2 regions of the Roseibium sp. ROS1 genome follow, and region 1 is predicted to be linked to the other one. Evidence: predicted binding sites of a transcription regulator. Region 1 holds the regulator's gene; the other holds the start of a gene.
The links. The regulator LexA, encoded in region 1, represses DNA repair genes until DNA is damaged. The targets are predictions, from matches to a motif close to TGTTCNNNNTGTGTTCNG.
Positions count from the first base shown of each region.

Region 2: the regulator LexA is predicted to act here: its motif matches at 2,767-2,784, upstream of parE (DNA topoisomerase IV subunit B).

Region 1 is NZ_BAAGIG010000002.1:1,494,499-1,501,977, reverse strand. Features, by position in the region: gene ACYQ6M_RS14945 (ComEC/Rec2 family competence protein) at 1-1,783, shown strand, start outside; gene lexA (transcriptional repressor LexA) at 1,788-2,498, opposite strand; gene ACYQ6M_RS14935 (hypothetical protein) at 2,620-3,423, opposite strand; gene ACYQ6M_RS14930 (acyl-CoA synthetase) at 3,516-5,096, opposite strand; gene ACYQ6M_RS14925 (alpha/beta hydrolase) at 5,249-6,058, shown strand; gene fumC (class II fumarate hydratase) at 6,080-7,465, shown strand.
Region 2 is NZ_BAAGIG010000002.1:1,154,007-1,161,485, forward strand. Features, by position in the region: gene ACYQ6M_RS13400 (sulfotransferase family 2 domain-containing protein) at 1-541, opposite strand, end outside; gene parE (DNA topoisomerase IV subunit B) at 641-2,686, opposite strand; gene ACYQ6M_RS13410 (tetratricopeptide repeat protein) at 3,274-4,131, shown strand; gene xth (exodeoxyribonuclease III) at 4,786-5,568, opposite strand; gene erpA (iron-sulfur cluster insertion protein ErpA) at 5,636-5,977, opposite strand; gene ACYQ6M_RS13425 (deoxyguanosinetriphosphate triphosphohydrolase) at 6,132-7,349, shown strand; gene argS (arginine--tRNA ligase) at 7,447-7,479, shown strand, end outside.

The sequences.
Region 1 (7,479 bases):
GTTTCCCCCTGCAGGTCCCGTCTTTCCAGGAGGATACGATTATTCCTTCCGGGCCTTCTTTCAGCAGATAGGTGCGACGGGTTTCAGTTTCGGGTCTCCCGAGGTCATCGAGACTGAGGAGGCTGGAAATGAATTTCGCCCAGCCGTTGCCGTTGCCAAGCTTCGAATAGACCTTGCGGAGCGTATCAGGGGCAATCTTTCGGAACGGCCGGAAACCGCACTGATCGTTGCTCTTCTGGTTGGAGACCGCAGCGGAATAACCGACGAGCAGGAAGAGATTTTGCGGGCCGCCGGACTGGCTCACATTCTTGCAATTTCCGGACTGCATATGGCGCTCTTTGCCGGCGGCGCCTATGGGGCGGTCTTGCTGCTCTTTTCCTTGGTGCCGATCCTGACGCTCAGGTGGCCGGTGCACAAATGGGCCGCGCTTTCAGCCCTTGGTGCTGCAGTTGTCTATCTGCTTCTGTCCGGTGGTGCGGTTGCGACGCAGCGCTCGTTCCTGATGATCGCGATTGTCTTTGTCGGAATTCTGGTGGGGCGACGCGGCCTGACCCTGCGAAGCGTAGCGTTGGCTGGCCTCGTACTCTTGCTGATTGCTCCTGAGCGGTTGTTTTTTCCCGGCTTCCAGATGTCCTTCGCTGCCGTGATCTGCCTGGTCGCCGTATATGACCTGTGGCGGCAGCGAGATCGTTCCCTGTCATCTGGTGAAAGACTGTCCGGATGGGGCATGGCGACTTGTCTTTACCTCGGCAAGTGGGTTGCAGGGCTGTTTGTCACCGCATTGGTCGCAGGGCTGGCGACCGGCATTATAGGAGCTCATCACTTCAGCCGCATTGCGCCCTATGGCCTTGTCGGCAACTTGCTGGGAATGCCGGTGTTTTCACTTGTTGTGATGCCGATGGGAGTATTTGCATTCGTTCTGATGCCCTTCGGCCTTGCGGCTCTCCCTCTGGCTGTCATGTCTTTCGGAGTTTCACTTCTGTTGAAGGTTGCTTCCTTTACCGCAGCCCTTGATGCCGGCGGCGGAACTTCCGGAAGGCTCGACGGGGCTGCTGCATTGCTGTTGCTATCATCATTATTTGCCGGATTGTTGGTGCCTGGCAGAAAGCGTGTGCTCGCAGGAGTGCCTCTCGTCGCAGGAATATTGATTGTTCTCACCAGCCGGCCTCCGGATATCCAGATTGCTGCAAGCGGCTCTCGAATTGCTGCCCGCGATGAAACGGGAATTTTGCGCTACGCAGCAAGGGGAAGATCGTTTGCAAGTGATCTCTGGCTGCAGTCGGAAGGAGTGAGGAATGATGCGATCTTGTCGCGCAAGATGAAATCGCCTCAAAGAAATTGCGATGAGGACGGTTGTGTCATCAGGGCCTACGTCAATTCAGAGGACGCAGAACGGTTGGATGGCAGGCAATCGTTTCTTGCAATCGCGCAGCCAAAGACATTTGAAGCGTTTCAGCTGGATTGCCGATATGCCGATTTGGTCGTGACCGATCTTGTCGCTCCGGAGAGCTGCGGTGCAGCCCTCGTTCTGGATCACGGTACGCGCACCGAACGTGGTGCCGTCTCCATCTGGCTATCGCCCGGTGATTTCAGCGAGGCCGCGAATGCTACGAGCGGTGCCAGTGGACCGGGCCATCCGCCAAACGAAAATCTGAAAATCGGGAAACTGAAGTTTGCCATCCCTGACCCACCGCGCCCCTGGCATCAGCAGGGAACGGTAACAAGAGACAGCCTGCGTCTAGCCGAGCGCGCCTCGGTGGCCGAAGCGCGCGCAGAGGAGTGACTGGTCAGTACTGACGAAACAGGGCAACGAGGCGGCCCTGAACACGAACGCGGCCGGGACCGAAGATCCTGGTTTCATATGCCGGGTTGGCTGCTTCAAGAGCGATGGAAGCGCCTTTCTTGCGCAGCCGTTTCAAGGTGGCTTCTTCATCGTCCACGAGTGCAACCACGATGTCGCCACTGTCGGCGCTGTCGGTCCGGCGGATAAGAACGGTATCACCGTCCAGAATGCCCGCCTCAATCATGGAATCACCACGAACCTCCAGCGCGTAGTGTTCCCCGCGACCAAGCAGGTCCTGCGGCACTGTGATGGTATGGCTGTGTGTTTGAATGGCCTCGATGGGCACGCCGGCTGCAATGCGGCCCATGACGGGAATTTCCGTAACACTGGACACTGGCACCGGTGCAGCTTTTTCCGGCTCCGGTTTGCCGAGTGAGCCTTCAATGATTTCAGGTGAGAAGCTGCCTCTTGGTCGTGGAGCGCCCAAGCCGGGTGCGATGGAGTCCGGAAGACGAACAACCTCCATGGCTCTGGCCCGGTTTGGCAGGCGCCGGATGAAGCCACGTTCTTCAAGCGCGGTGATCAGGCGGTGAATGCCGGACTTGGAGCGCAGGTCGAGCGCATCCTTCATTTCGTCGAAAGACGGCGGCACACCGGTTTCTTTCAGTCTTTCGTGAATGAACATGAGCAGTTCGTACTGCTTGCGCGTCAGCATGTAGGCGTCCCCTGACCGAGAAAACATCTGGTACAAATCAAGAACATGGTACCTGTTCTCATTGTGTTCTGCAAGGGTAAATGTTCTCTTACTGTTCTTGGCTTCGAACAAGTTGCCGTATTCAATCCGTCTCCGATATCGGATTTAGGTCGTCCTTCGATCCGGTCATGATCAGCAGTTCACAGGTGATCAAAGTCGGCGCGCCACCAGCGGTGAGAATGCCCCGATGCAGTCCACCTTCGAGATCGACGGCGCGGATTGGGACGCAAAGCTCTTGCTCCGGTTTCGCGCCAGCGTTTGCAGACAGGAGTATCTCGGAGATCAGACCTGTCATCGGCTGGGCATCGCGGAACGCTGCTCCGGCCAGACTGCCCAGTCCATAGACTTCGAAGGAGGGTGCTTTCAGCTCTTTTGCGAGTTCTTGGATGCTGTCCGTCAGGTCGGCAAACGGAGCGAGTGTGGTGATAAGCGCATTGTAGTCGGTTGTCCGTGACTGTTCGTCATCCTGTTGCACACGAAACAGCGTGAATTCGGTTTCCGGATCCAGCGATGCCACGAACGCTGCGCCTTGCAGGCCGTACCCTTTGATAGCCCCCTGATGCGCAACCTTCAGCGTATGCGGCAGTAAGTGGCCAAGGTGCTCGACTTCTTCCTCGTGCCAATAAGCGTGTACATGAGCGAACCATTCACCATCTCGTATCCCGAGAATGGCAACTGCGGACTCCAGCGTTGCGCCTTTCGAAGAGTGCGTGTCGCTGTACCAGGCTGCATGTCGGTCATCGATTGCACAGGCAGGCATTACGAAGTCGAACGCTTCGAGCGTGAGCCCGGAAAGATCGAGAACGGCGGAGCTCAGTCCTTGGTGCGTGGCGAAGCGGCCCAGCGCCTCCAGCAAGGGAGTTTGCTCTGCCAGGGAGATTTCCAATGGTTTCGCCAGACATCTGGCATGTGGGAGCCGATTGATGGCAGAAGGGCCGGGATGACGAATGTCGGACAGAGATCTGGGGGCGGGCCGTCTCACAACAGGCCTTTCTCGGTCAAATGCTCCCGCACCAGTTTCTTGGTGATCTTGCCATAGGCGCTTGTCGGCATTCCGGGAATGAAGAGATAACGTGCAGGCATCTTGTAGCGGGCGATCTTGCCGTTCAGATAGTCGCTGAGTTCCTGAGGGTCGGGTGACTTGTCTGGGGCAGCCACACAAACGGCTAGGCCGACTTCGCCCCATTGCCTGTCCGGAATGCCGAGAATTGCGACCTCGGAAATATCCGGATGTGTAAGCAGCACTTCCTCGACTTCCTTCGGGTAGACGTTGGAGCCACCAGAAATGTACATGTCCGACGCTCGGCCTGTCAGGAAGAGGTAGCGCTGTACATCCATGTGACCGATGTCTCCGGTGCGGAACCAGCCGTTCCGGAAAGACTTCTGGTTGGCGTCTTCGTCTTCCAGATAGCCAGCACAGACTGCCGAACCGATGACGCAAACTTCACCCGTTTCATTGGGGGGTAGATGATTGCCATCCTCGTCCTGGATCGAAACCTCTATACCCGTGCGCTCCGTACCGCATGTGCCGCTGCGTGTCTCAGGTCCATCCTCCAGAAAATGATCCTGTGGCCGTAGCACGGTGATGTTTCCGGTGACCTCGCCAAGTCCGTAGTATTGAACCAGAACGTGCCCCAATTTCTGGAGTGCCAGCTTCTGATCCTCCCTGTACATGGGAGCCCCCGCATAAATGACGTGACGAAGGCTCGAGTGATCGTACTGATCGACAGAAGGGTCTTCCACCAGGCGTTTGACGATTGTGGGAACGGTGAAGAGATTGCTGACCTTGTGTTTTTCGATCAACTCGAATGCAGTCGAAGGATTGAAGCCACCTCCGGGCAGGAGAACATGTGTGGAACCAACTGATAGCTGGGCAATCAGTTGCAACCCTGCACCGTGTGACAATGGAGCTATGACCAGCGACGCATCGCGCTCCGTCGTCCCGGGCAACAGGTCTGCCATGTAGTTGACGCAAACGAATCCGATCTGCCCGTGACTGAGGACAACCGCCTTCGGGCGGCCAGTCGAGCCTGAGGTGAAGAACAGCCAACAGGGATCGTTATAGTCCACTGCCTCGTTCTGCAGGACCTGTCCCTGGTAACGGGAGAGGAGATCCTCATAGCTTGTGCCAAAGTCGCTGGCTCCAATTGTAATGCATCGTGTCAGCTGATCTCTGGCGTTTCGCACTGCATCGGCCTGAGCACCAAAATCAGCGTCACACAGGAAAACCTTCGCCTTCGCTTTTACCGCAGCATAGGCCGTCTCGCCCGGAGCCTGTCTGAAATTGCAGGGAACCCAGATGGCTCCCAGACGAAATGCCGCCAACATGATCTCTATCATCTGATGCGAGTTCTGGGCCTGGACCAGCAAGCCGTCGCCCTTGGAAACGCCGAATTCCGATTGGAGACCTTTGGCAAGTGCGGAGACGCGCGAATCGATTTCTGACCAGCTCAAGGTGACCCCATCCTCGACAACCGCAGGCCCTGAGGGCCACCGGGCAGCGTTCCTGGACAGAAAATGCGCAAGATTGGCCACGCGATTGGAACAGCGCTCCACCATCTAAGTTTGCCTCCCGACTACTGGTTTTTCAGACGTTAGGTTGATGGCAGTCCATTTGACAAGTTGAGATTGGCATTCAGACCGTTCCGCTTTCTAGGTAAATCGTGCAAGTATGCCGCCGATCGGTTTCGACGTTTGCCTGAGGATTTCGAATGAGTGAGATGACGATTATTGATTGGGACGATGCCTACTCAAATGCTGCCTATATTCCAGGCGCTGACGATTTCATCGTGCGCTGGGCACAGGAAGCGGAAACCTTCCGGAAAAGCTGGGTCGAAAAGGATCTGGATGTCGTTTACGGGGAAGGGGATCGTCAGCGGTTCGATGTGTTTCGGCCACAGAGGAAGTCCAAGGGGCTCGTCGTGTTCGTGCACGGTGGCTACTGGCTGAGATTCGATAAAAGTTCCTGGTCGCATTTTTCTAGCGGCTGCCTGGCAAGAGGCTGGACGGTATGCATGCCGTCGTATGATCTGGCTCCTGATGCGCGGATCGCAGATATCACGCGGCAAATCTCTGTCGCGATTACGAAGGCGGCTGCTCGCGTCGGTGGCCCGATCCGTCTTGCCGGGCATTCCGCTGGTGGGCATCTGGTCACACGCATGATTTGCGAAGACAGCCGGTTGCCGAAAGACGTTCTGGATCGAATCGAGCGTGTTGTTTCCATCAGCGGTTTGCACGACCTTCGCCCGCTCAGAAACACGGTGATGAACAAGTCCTTCCAGATGAACGAAGACGATGCCATGGCCGAAAGTGCGGCATTGATGGTGCCCGCCGTCGACTGTCCGGTTGTCGCCTGGGTCGGTGGAGCGGAGCGTCCGGAGTTTCTAAGGCAATCGAAACTCCTTGCGGATGCCTGGCCAATGGCCACCTACAAGGAGGATCCCGGCCGCCATCATTTCGATGTCATAGACGGTTTGAAGGATCCCGATAGTGAACTGACGGAAACCTTGCTGGCCCCTTGAGCCACTCACGAGGAGGCGCATATGCGTACTGAAAGCGACAGCATCGGCGAAATAGACGTGCCGGAGGACAAATACTGGGGGGCACAGACACAGCGCTCCTTGAAGTATTTTTCCATCGGTAGCGACCTGATGCCGATAGAGCTTGTCCACGCTTATGGCGTTTTGAAGAAGGCAGCGGCCCTTGCAAACGAAGAGCTGGGGTTGCTGGATGCAGATCTTGCGCGGTTGATTGTCCAGGCAGCCGACGAAGTTATTGATGGAAAACTTGACGACCATTTTCCGTTGCACGTGTGGATGACCGGCAGCGGAACACAAACCAACATGAACGTGAACGAAGTGATCTCCAATCGCGCCATTGCCCTTGCCGGTGGTGTGCTGGGGTCAAAGGATCCGGTTCATCCGAACGATCACGTGAACCTGTCTCAATCGTCCAATGACAGCTTTCCCGCAGCAATGCACATGGCCGCTGCACTCCAGGTGACACATCGCCTCTTGCCCGGCGTGCAGATGCTCCACAAGAGCCTGCAAGACAAAGCCGACGCCTGGGACGACATCATAAAGATCGGCAGAACGCATATGCAGGACGCCACGCCGTTGACGCTTGGTCAGGAGTTTTCCGGCTATGCGGAAATGCTGCGTCAGGACATTGAGCGCATCAGTTTTGCCCTAAAGGATGTCTATGGACTAGCGCTGGGCGGAACCGCAGTCGGGACGGGCATCAACGCTCATCCCCTTTTTGCGGAGTTGTCTGCCACCCGGATCGCGGAATTGACGGACTTGCCGTTTTATACGGCTCCGAACAAGTTTGCTGTTCAGGGGGCGCATGATGCTCTCGTCATGTTGAGCGGAGCCTTGAAGACACTTTCAGTGTCCTTGTTCAAGATCGCAAACGATATCCGCCTCTTGTCCTGTGGGCCCCGCTGCGGTTTCTTTGAGTTGAAAATTCCGGCAAACGAGCCCGGCTCTTCGATCATGCCAGGCAAGGTCAACCCGACGCAGTGCGAGGCACTGGCGATGGTTGCGGCACAGGTGATGGGCAATGACGTCGTCGTCGGGATAGGTGGCGCCAGTGGCTACCTGGAGATGAATGTCTACAAGCCGCTGATGATCAATGCGATCCTGCAGTCGGTAAAGATCATGGGCGACGGTTGCACCAACTTCTCACTTTTCCTGGTGGAAGGCATGGAGCCGAACGAGAAGCGCATCAGGGAGTTTCTGGATCAATCCCTGATGCTTGTGACAGCGCTAAGTCCGGTGATCGGATATGACAAGGCCAGTCATGCCGCACACCATGCGTTTGAGCATGATCTGACCTTGAAGCAGGCGTGCCTTGACCTTGAATTCGTCAGTGCGGAGGAATTCGACCGGGTTGTTGATCCGGCGAAGATGGTCCAACCGTCGCTTTAGGTCGGCCGAAAGTT
Region 2 (7,479 bases), 340 kb from region 1:
ATGACTGGTCGAAATCTTCAAGCTGCAAGATCAGATCGGCCGTCAACATACCTTTGTAGGTGAGGGCAGCTGTCTGGCTGCGAAACAGATTGTCTGCTTCCAGGTCCGAGATCGATGCAACGTGTGACACGAACTCCTGAGGTGTCATGTCCTGATTGAACTGGCGCTCTTCATAATAGGCCGGAAGCGGATCGGCACTCAGGATGACTTTCTCATAACAGTAGGCCAACCGATGCATCGGATCCTGGACCCAGGCCGCGACTTTCATTTCGGGATGCCGCCGCTTGAGTTCGCGTGCTGTCAGTAACTCCACATTCCCGTGGAAGAGCAGCCGTTCCGTGGCGGCGGTCCGAAGATCAAAACCGGAAAGGGCCTTGAGCTTGTCGGTACCGGCAAGGCAATGAAGAACCGGGCGCAGAAGTTGAAAAGCAGGTTCTGCGATACGGGCAAAGGCGATCTTGTGCTTGGGAAAAGCCAGGAAGACATGATTTCGCAAGGGGCGAAGCCGTCTGTCCAGTATCGAATACATCCGGTTTAACATGCTACGTTTCCGACCGGTCAAATAGGCAGTACGGGCAAAAATATACGCCCGCCCAACCTCTTCAAAAAAAGATATAGATCAAAATACCTGCTGTTGCGGCTAAATATCAAGATCCTCAGCGAATTCAGCGTTGTCCTGAATGAACCGGAAGCGCGCTTCCGGCTTGTTGCCCATCAGCCGTTCAACGGTGTCGTTGGTGTCTGTTACAGCTTCTTCTTCTACAACGACCTTCAGCATGGTCCGCTTGGACGGATCCATCGTCGTTTCCTTCAACTGAGCCGGCAACATTTCACCCAAACCCTTGAAACGGCCGATTTCCACCTTGGATTTACCCTTGAAGACGGTGTCCATCAATTCGTCTTTATGGGCATCGTCGCGTGCATAGAGGGTCTTCCCCCCCTGGCTGAGACGATAGAGTGGTGGCACGGCCAGGAAGAGATGGCCGCCACGGATTAGCTCCGGCATTTCGCGGTAAAAGAAAGTAATCAAAAGTGATGCAATGTGGGCGCCGTCGACGTCTGCATCCGTCATGATGACGATCTTCTCGTACCGCAGGTCACTTTCCCGGTATTGGGAGCGCGTGCCGCAGCCAAGGGCCTGGATGAGATCGGCGAGCTGCTGGTTGGCAACGAGTTTGTCGCGGCCGGCGTTTGCGACGTTCAGGATCTTGCCGCGCAACGGCAAGACGGCCTGGTTGGAACGGTTGCGCGCCTGTTTGGCCGAGCCACCTGCCGAGTCACCCTCCACGATGAAGAGTTCGGTGCCATCGGACTGGTTTGCCGAGCAGTCGGCAAGTTTGCCCGGAAGGCGCAGCTTGCGCACGGCTGTCTTGCGGGCGACGTCTTTTTCCTGGCGACGGCGCAAGCGCTCATCCGCGCGATCGATCACCCACTCCAGAAGCTTGTTTGCCTGGTTGGGGGAGGCCGTCAGCCAATGGTCAAATGCATCTCGGACAGCCGTCTCCGCAATGCGCGTGGCTTCGTTGGTCGCCAGTTTGTCTTTGGTCTGGCCGACGAATTCGGGCTCACGGATGAAGACGGACAGCATTCCGCCGGCTGATGTCATCACATCATCGCCGGTGATGATGGATGCCTTCTTGTTGTTTGTCAGTTCGCCATATGCCTTGAGGCCGCGCAGCAGGGCATATCGAAAACCCGCTTCGTGAGTTCCGCCTTCCGGTGTCGGCACGGTGTTGCAGTAGGAACTGACAAAGCCATCGCCGGCAAACCAGCTCACTGCCCATTCCACGGATCCGTGTTTGCCGGCGTTGTCGGTGCGGCCGAAGAACACGTCGTCGACGACACGGCGTTCCTTGGTCAGTCTCTCGTTGAGAAAGTCGCGAAGACCGCCGGGGAAGTGAAACACGGCCTCGGCCGGTGTCTCGTCCTTTTCAGACAGTAATTCAGGTGCGCAGTGCCAGCGGATCTCGACACCGCCAAAGAGATAGGCCTTGGACCGTGCCATCTTCAAAAGGCGCGCCGGGACAAATTTGGCGCCTTTGCCGAAGATTTGATCGTCTGGTTTGAAGCTGACCTGGGTCCCGCGTCTGTTCTGGGTGTCGCCAACCAGCTCGAGAGGTCCCTGGGCGTGACCGCGGCGGAAAATCTGGCGATAGAGCTTGCGGCTGCGTGCGACCTCTACAATCAGTTCCTCTGACAGCGCATTGACCACGGAAATGCCGACACCGTGCAGACCGCCAGAGGTCTCATAGACCTTGCTGTCGAACTTGCCGCCCGCATGCAGCGTCGTCATGATCACTTCGAGTGCGGACTTGTCCTTGAACTTCGGGTGAGGGTCGACAGGAATGCCGCGGCCGTTGTCTGTGATCGTCAGATAGCCATCACCGGAAAGCGAAACGTCGATCCACGTCGCATGGCCGGCAACCGCTTCATCCATGGAGTTGTCGATCACTTCGGCAAAGAGGTGATGCAACGCCTTTTCGTCAGTGCCGCCGATATACATGCCTGGCCGGCGCCGAACCGGCTCGAGCCCTTCGAGAACCTCGATGTCGGCCGCTGAATAATCGTCGCTGACCGCGACAGGCGCAACGGGACGCGGCTTTTGCGGAGCTGGGGCGGGCTCATCTTGTGTCATTGGGGCAGAGACCGCCGCGTTGCCTGCAAACAGATCGTCTTTTGCGCTCATTCCGTATCGCCTGATGGGTCTTGGGTCACAGTTTCTACAAACTCAGCGCTGTTACCTACACCGAATCATGTCTCAGTTTGAAGGACAAAGATAGAACGGCAAAGGTAATTGGCCAAAAGCCCCCGTTTTCAACAGCCAGGGGCCCAAAAATCCGACCTGGAAACACATCATCAACCCGCCTGTGTTGAAATAAGGGTCTTGAATGGGAGAGGGGCGGTCACAATATGTGCCAATTCCGCAACAGTTACTGACAGAGTCATTTGCAGGGCCCCGGTTTGCCACCGTTGCCCCTGTTCGGCCATGTTTGCCCGTCACCCGTTACGCTAATGTCTGGGACGACCAGATCGGGTTCAACACCTGAAGTGGTTCACAGTCCGGACAAAAGTGTCAGGAAATGGTCTTATTTCGGCGTCGTATGGCCCAACTTAAGACGAAATGATCGGCCAATTTAGGCCACTCCGAAACAGTGGGTCCTGCTGGCATATGCTTTGGGGCCGAAGAGACAGAAAATGCGCTTGGCGCGGACAAAAAACAAGAAAGTCCGTCGGGGATCTGTTTCGTTGCCGACGGATAATAGTGTGACTGGGATGCCTAAGAACAGCACAAAGCTTCAACGCATGGGAAGAGCCGGAACCGTGCTCGGTGCGTTGATCCTGATCGGCCTGACAGGGCCTGTGGCCGCCTTTGACGGTCAGCCGGCGCCTGCACGGGCGATCGGTCCGAACGATCTGTCCCCGTCTGAAGCACTGCGGGCCGGTGCCCGCCAATATTATTCCGGCGACAAGGCCGCTGCGCTTGGTTCGCTGCAGTATGCCGCCGAAAACGGTCAGCCCATGGCCGCCTGGAAGCTGGGTGAAATGTATGCCTCCGGCGACGGCGTCAAGGAAGACGACCTCAAAGCCTTCGAATATTACAGCCAGATCGTTCGTGAGCACGGTGAAGATCGTCCCGATGCACCGGATGCTCCCTTCGTCTCAAGCGCCTTCGTTGCGCTCGGTTCCTACTATCTGAACGGCATCGACGGCGCTGTGCCCAAGAATGAATCACGTGCCCGTCAGATCTTCACGCATGCCGCGTCCTATTTCGGCGATGCCGATGCCCAGTATGAACTTGGCCGCATGTACCAGGAAAACAACAGCCGCATGGCTGTTCGTTGGTACAATCTTGCCGCGCTCAAGGGTCATGTGGGCGCCCAGGCACGCCTTGGTGAAACGCTCTATGCACTCGGTACGTCGGACAAGAAAAAAGCTCGCGGCCTGATGTGGATGACCGTTGCCCGGGAACAGGCCAAGGGAACGGATGCCAGCTGGATCCATTCCATGCACGAGCAGTATTTCGCGGTTTCGCCCGAGCCTGTCAGGCAGATGGCCAGATCAATGGCTGACGGATGGTTGAAGCAAAATCGCCCGGACGTGCTCACAGCACAGCAGTTGCCCGCACAATAACCTCAAGCTCGAGAGCCCGATCTGAGCACTATGTGGGTGTGATCGTGCGTCTTCGATGGCTTTCGCACAAGCCGTGCCAGCTCTGCTCGGGTTCGAAGCAGGAGCGTGCCAAGGCTGCAGAAAATCAGCTTTATCTTGCGAGTGGGTCTTCAACCTGACGGATGAGTTGGTGTCGTCGGACGACTGGTCGTGAATTTATCGATCGCAGGGCTTTGAATTTGGGTCAGTGGGCAAGGCGCGTTGCTGATCTGCCAGGACGTGTTGTTCAGCACCATTTCACATGTCGCCATTCGCAGCCCGGATGGGCTCTTCAGGCAGATAGATTCACCTACGCCGTATTTCACGCCCTTGTATCGGCAGGTACACGAGACGTCCTGCGCCCGAGCTGTGCTGCCTGTCCCAAGAACCAGACCCAAAATCAGTCCGGAAAACAACAAGGCGGTGACCGTAAAAACCGAACGCCCGGCAATCGAAGTCGTTACCGGTGTGTCTGTTCCGCATGTCGCCGTCGCGGATGTTGGTCGGCTGAGCGTCATCCCATGATGGAAAAAGCTTACCATGACGTCAGCCGACTGCAAGCCCGGTTTCCGGGCACGCACCGCGCTTCACGTCTGCATCAGCGATGGAGTCGGATTTTTGGAGGCAGTTTCAGTCTCAAGCGGCCAGCTTTACCCAGACGGGTACATGATCCGACGGCTTTTCCCAACCGCGCACGTGCTTGTCTATACCGCAGCCTGAGAACCGGTCTGTCGCCTGCGGCGACATCAGAATATGATCGATCCGAATGCCATTGTTCTTTTGCCAGGCACCTGCCTGATAGTCCCAGAACGTGAAGGTTTCCGGCGCTTCGCTGCAGGACCGGACTGCTTCGGTCAAGCCGAGGTGGGTGAGGGCACGGAAGCGTTGCCGGCTCTCAGGCTGAAAGAGAGCGTCTTCCAGCCAGTTCTGCGGGTTCTTGGCATCCACGGGATCGGGGATCACATTGTAGTCTCCCAGCAGCAGGAATGGCGTTTCCTCTGAAAGACGCATTTGAGCATGCGCAATCAAGCGGTCCATCCACTCGAGCTTGTACGGAAACTTTTCTGTTCCCAGCGGATTGCCGTTGGGAAGATAGAGGCAGCCGATTCGAACCTGGCCGCTTTCCGTCGACAGACTGCCTTCAATATAACGGGCCTGTTCGTCCGCATCGTTTCCCGGCAAGCCGCGCTGAATATCAGTCAGCGGCGTCTTGGACAGAAGCGCCACGCCGTTGAAACCCTTTTGGCCGTGCGTTTCGACCACGTAACCGAGGTCTTCAAACGGTTGACGGGGAAAGTTCTCGTCGACGGACTTGATTTCCTGAAGGCAGGCGACATCCGGAGACGCTTCCTTGAGCCACTCAAGGACAGTGTCGATACGTGCCTTGACGCCGTTTATGTTCCAGGTCGCAATTTTCATGAGCGCGGTTGCCTCAATTGTTCGAAACTGCCGGGGCAACCGGCGTCAATGCGGTATCGCAACAGTGTCAGATCGTGAAACTGGTTCCGCAGCCACAACCGGCGACCGCATTCGGGTTGTTGATCTGAAAAGACTGGCCAATCAGATCATCGACGAAATCGATTTCCGATCCGCTCATATATTGAAGGGAAATGGAATCGATCAGAACCGTTGCCCCCGGCTTTTCGATCACCAGGTCGTCGTCTTCGCGGCTGTCGACCACGTCATATTTGTACTGCAGTCCGGAACAGCCGCCACCTTCCACGCTGACACGCAGCATGCTGCCGCCCGGTTCCTTGGACAAAATCGATGCAATGCGCTTGGCAGCGCGGTCGCTGACTGTTACGCCAATTTCAAGTGTTTCGGTCATCTTTCACCGACTCGCTTAGTTCCGGCAATGTGCGGGAACGTTAAACCTGATTTGTTCAGATAAGTATGTTTTGCGACCGCCCGCGTCAATGTGTTGCCCGCGGCCCGAGCAACAGCAAACGCGGACCGCTTCTGTGAAGGATGGCTGGAAACTGATGAAAGCGGATATCGGATTTGGGGGACAATCCCGCGCAATCTACGCGGAAAACCCTCTGGAAAGCCGGGGAAGGCTTTTCCCCGAGCCTGACAGCCCGACGCGGACACCCTTCCAGCGGGATCGGGACAGGATTATTCATTCTTCCGCGTTTCGCAGGCTCAAGCACAAGACGCAGGTTTTCGTCTATCACGAAGGTGACCATTTTCGCACACGGTTGACCCACACCATCGAGGTATCGCAAATCGCGCGCTCGCTGGCGCGCGCTTTGCGGCTTGATGAAGATCTGGCGGAATGCCTGGCCTTGTCACATGATCTCGGTCACACGCCGTTTGGGCATGAAGGCGAAGACGTCATGCATGAGTGCATGGCACCCTTCGGCGGGTTCGATCACAACGCGCAATCACTGAGGGTCGTGACCCATCTGGAGCAGCGCTATGCCGAATTCGACGGTCTGAACCTCGCCTGGGAAACTCTGGAAGGGTTGGTCAAGCACAACGGCCCCCTGATTGATGCCAGCGGTGCGCCGCTTGGAAAGTTCAAGGACAGCCAGTTGCCGTTTGCGATCCGCGACTATGCCAGGAAACAGGACCTCCTGTTGCACACCTGGCCTGGTGCAGAGGCACAGGCCGCTGCCATCGCCGATGATATTGCCTATGACGCGCATGATCTCGATGACGGATTGAGGGCAGGGCTGTTCGCGATCGAAGACATGCGCGATGTGCCGTTCCTGGCCGACATCCTTGCCGAGGTCGATGGCAAATATCCGGGTCTCGAAGAGAGCCGACGTATCCACGAGATCGTCAGGCGATCGATCACGCGCATGGTCGAGGATGTCATTCGCGAAGCGGTGCGCAATCTGAATGACGTTGCTCCGAAAAGCGTCCAGGAGATTCGCATGGCGGGGCGTTGTCTCGTGGGTTTCTCTGCGGACATGACGGCTGCGGAAAAGGAAGTGAAACGGTTCCTGTTCGCCCGGGTCTACCGGCATGAAGATGTTCTTGCAGTTCGAAAGCTGGTTGCCCGGGTTGTGCGGGACCTGTTCACAAGGTTCCTTGCGGAGCCGGACCTCATGCCGAAACCATGGAATAGTGGTCTTGGCAATCTGGGTGAAGCGGAAGTCGCGCGACTGGTTTGCGACTATATCGCCGGAATGACCGACCGATACGCCATCGAAGAGCACCGCAGACTGTTTGACGACACTCCTGATTTGGGGTAGGCGCAGAGGCGACTTTACAGCCCCGTGGCGCCGAAGGCTTTTCCTTCGCAGCGCGCGGGGGCTTTGTGTTTGAAAACCAAAACCAGACCGGTGTTCTATGAATATCTTCGCGGACTTCACGCTACGCGTC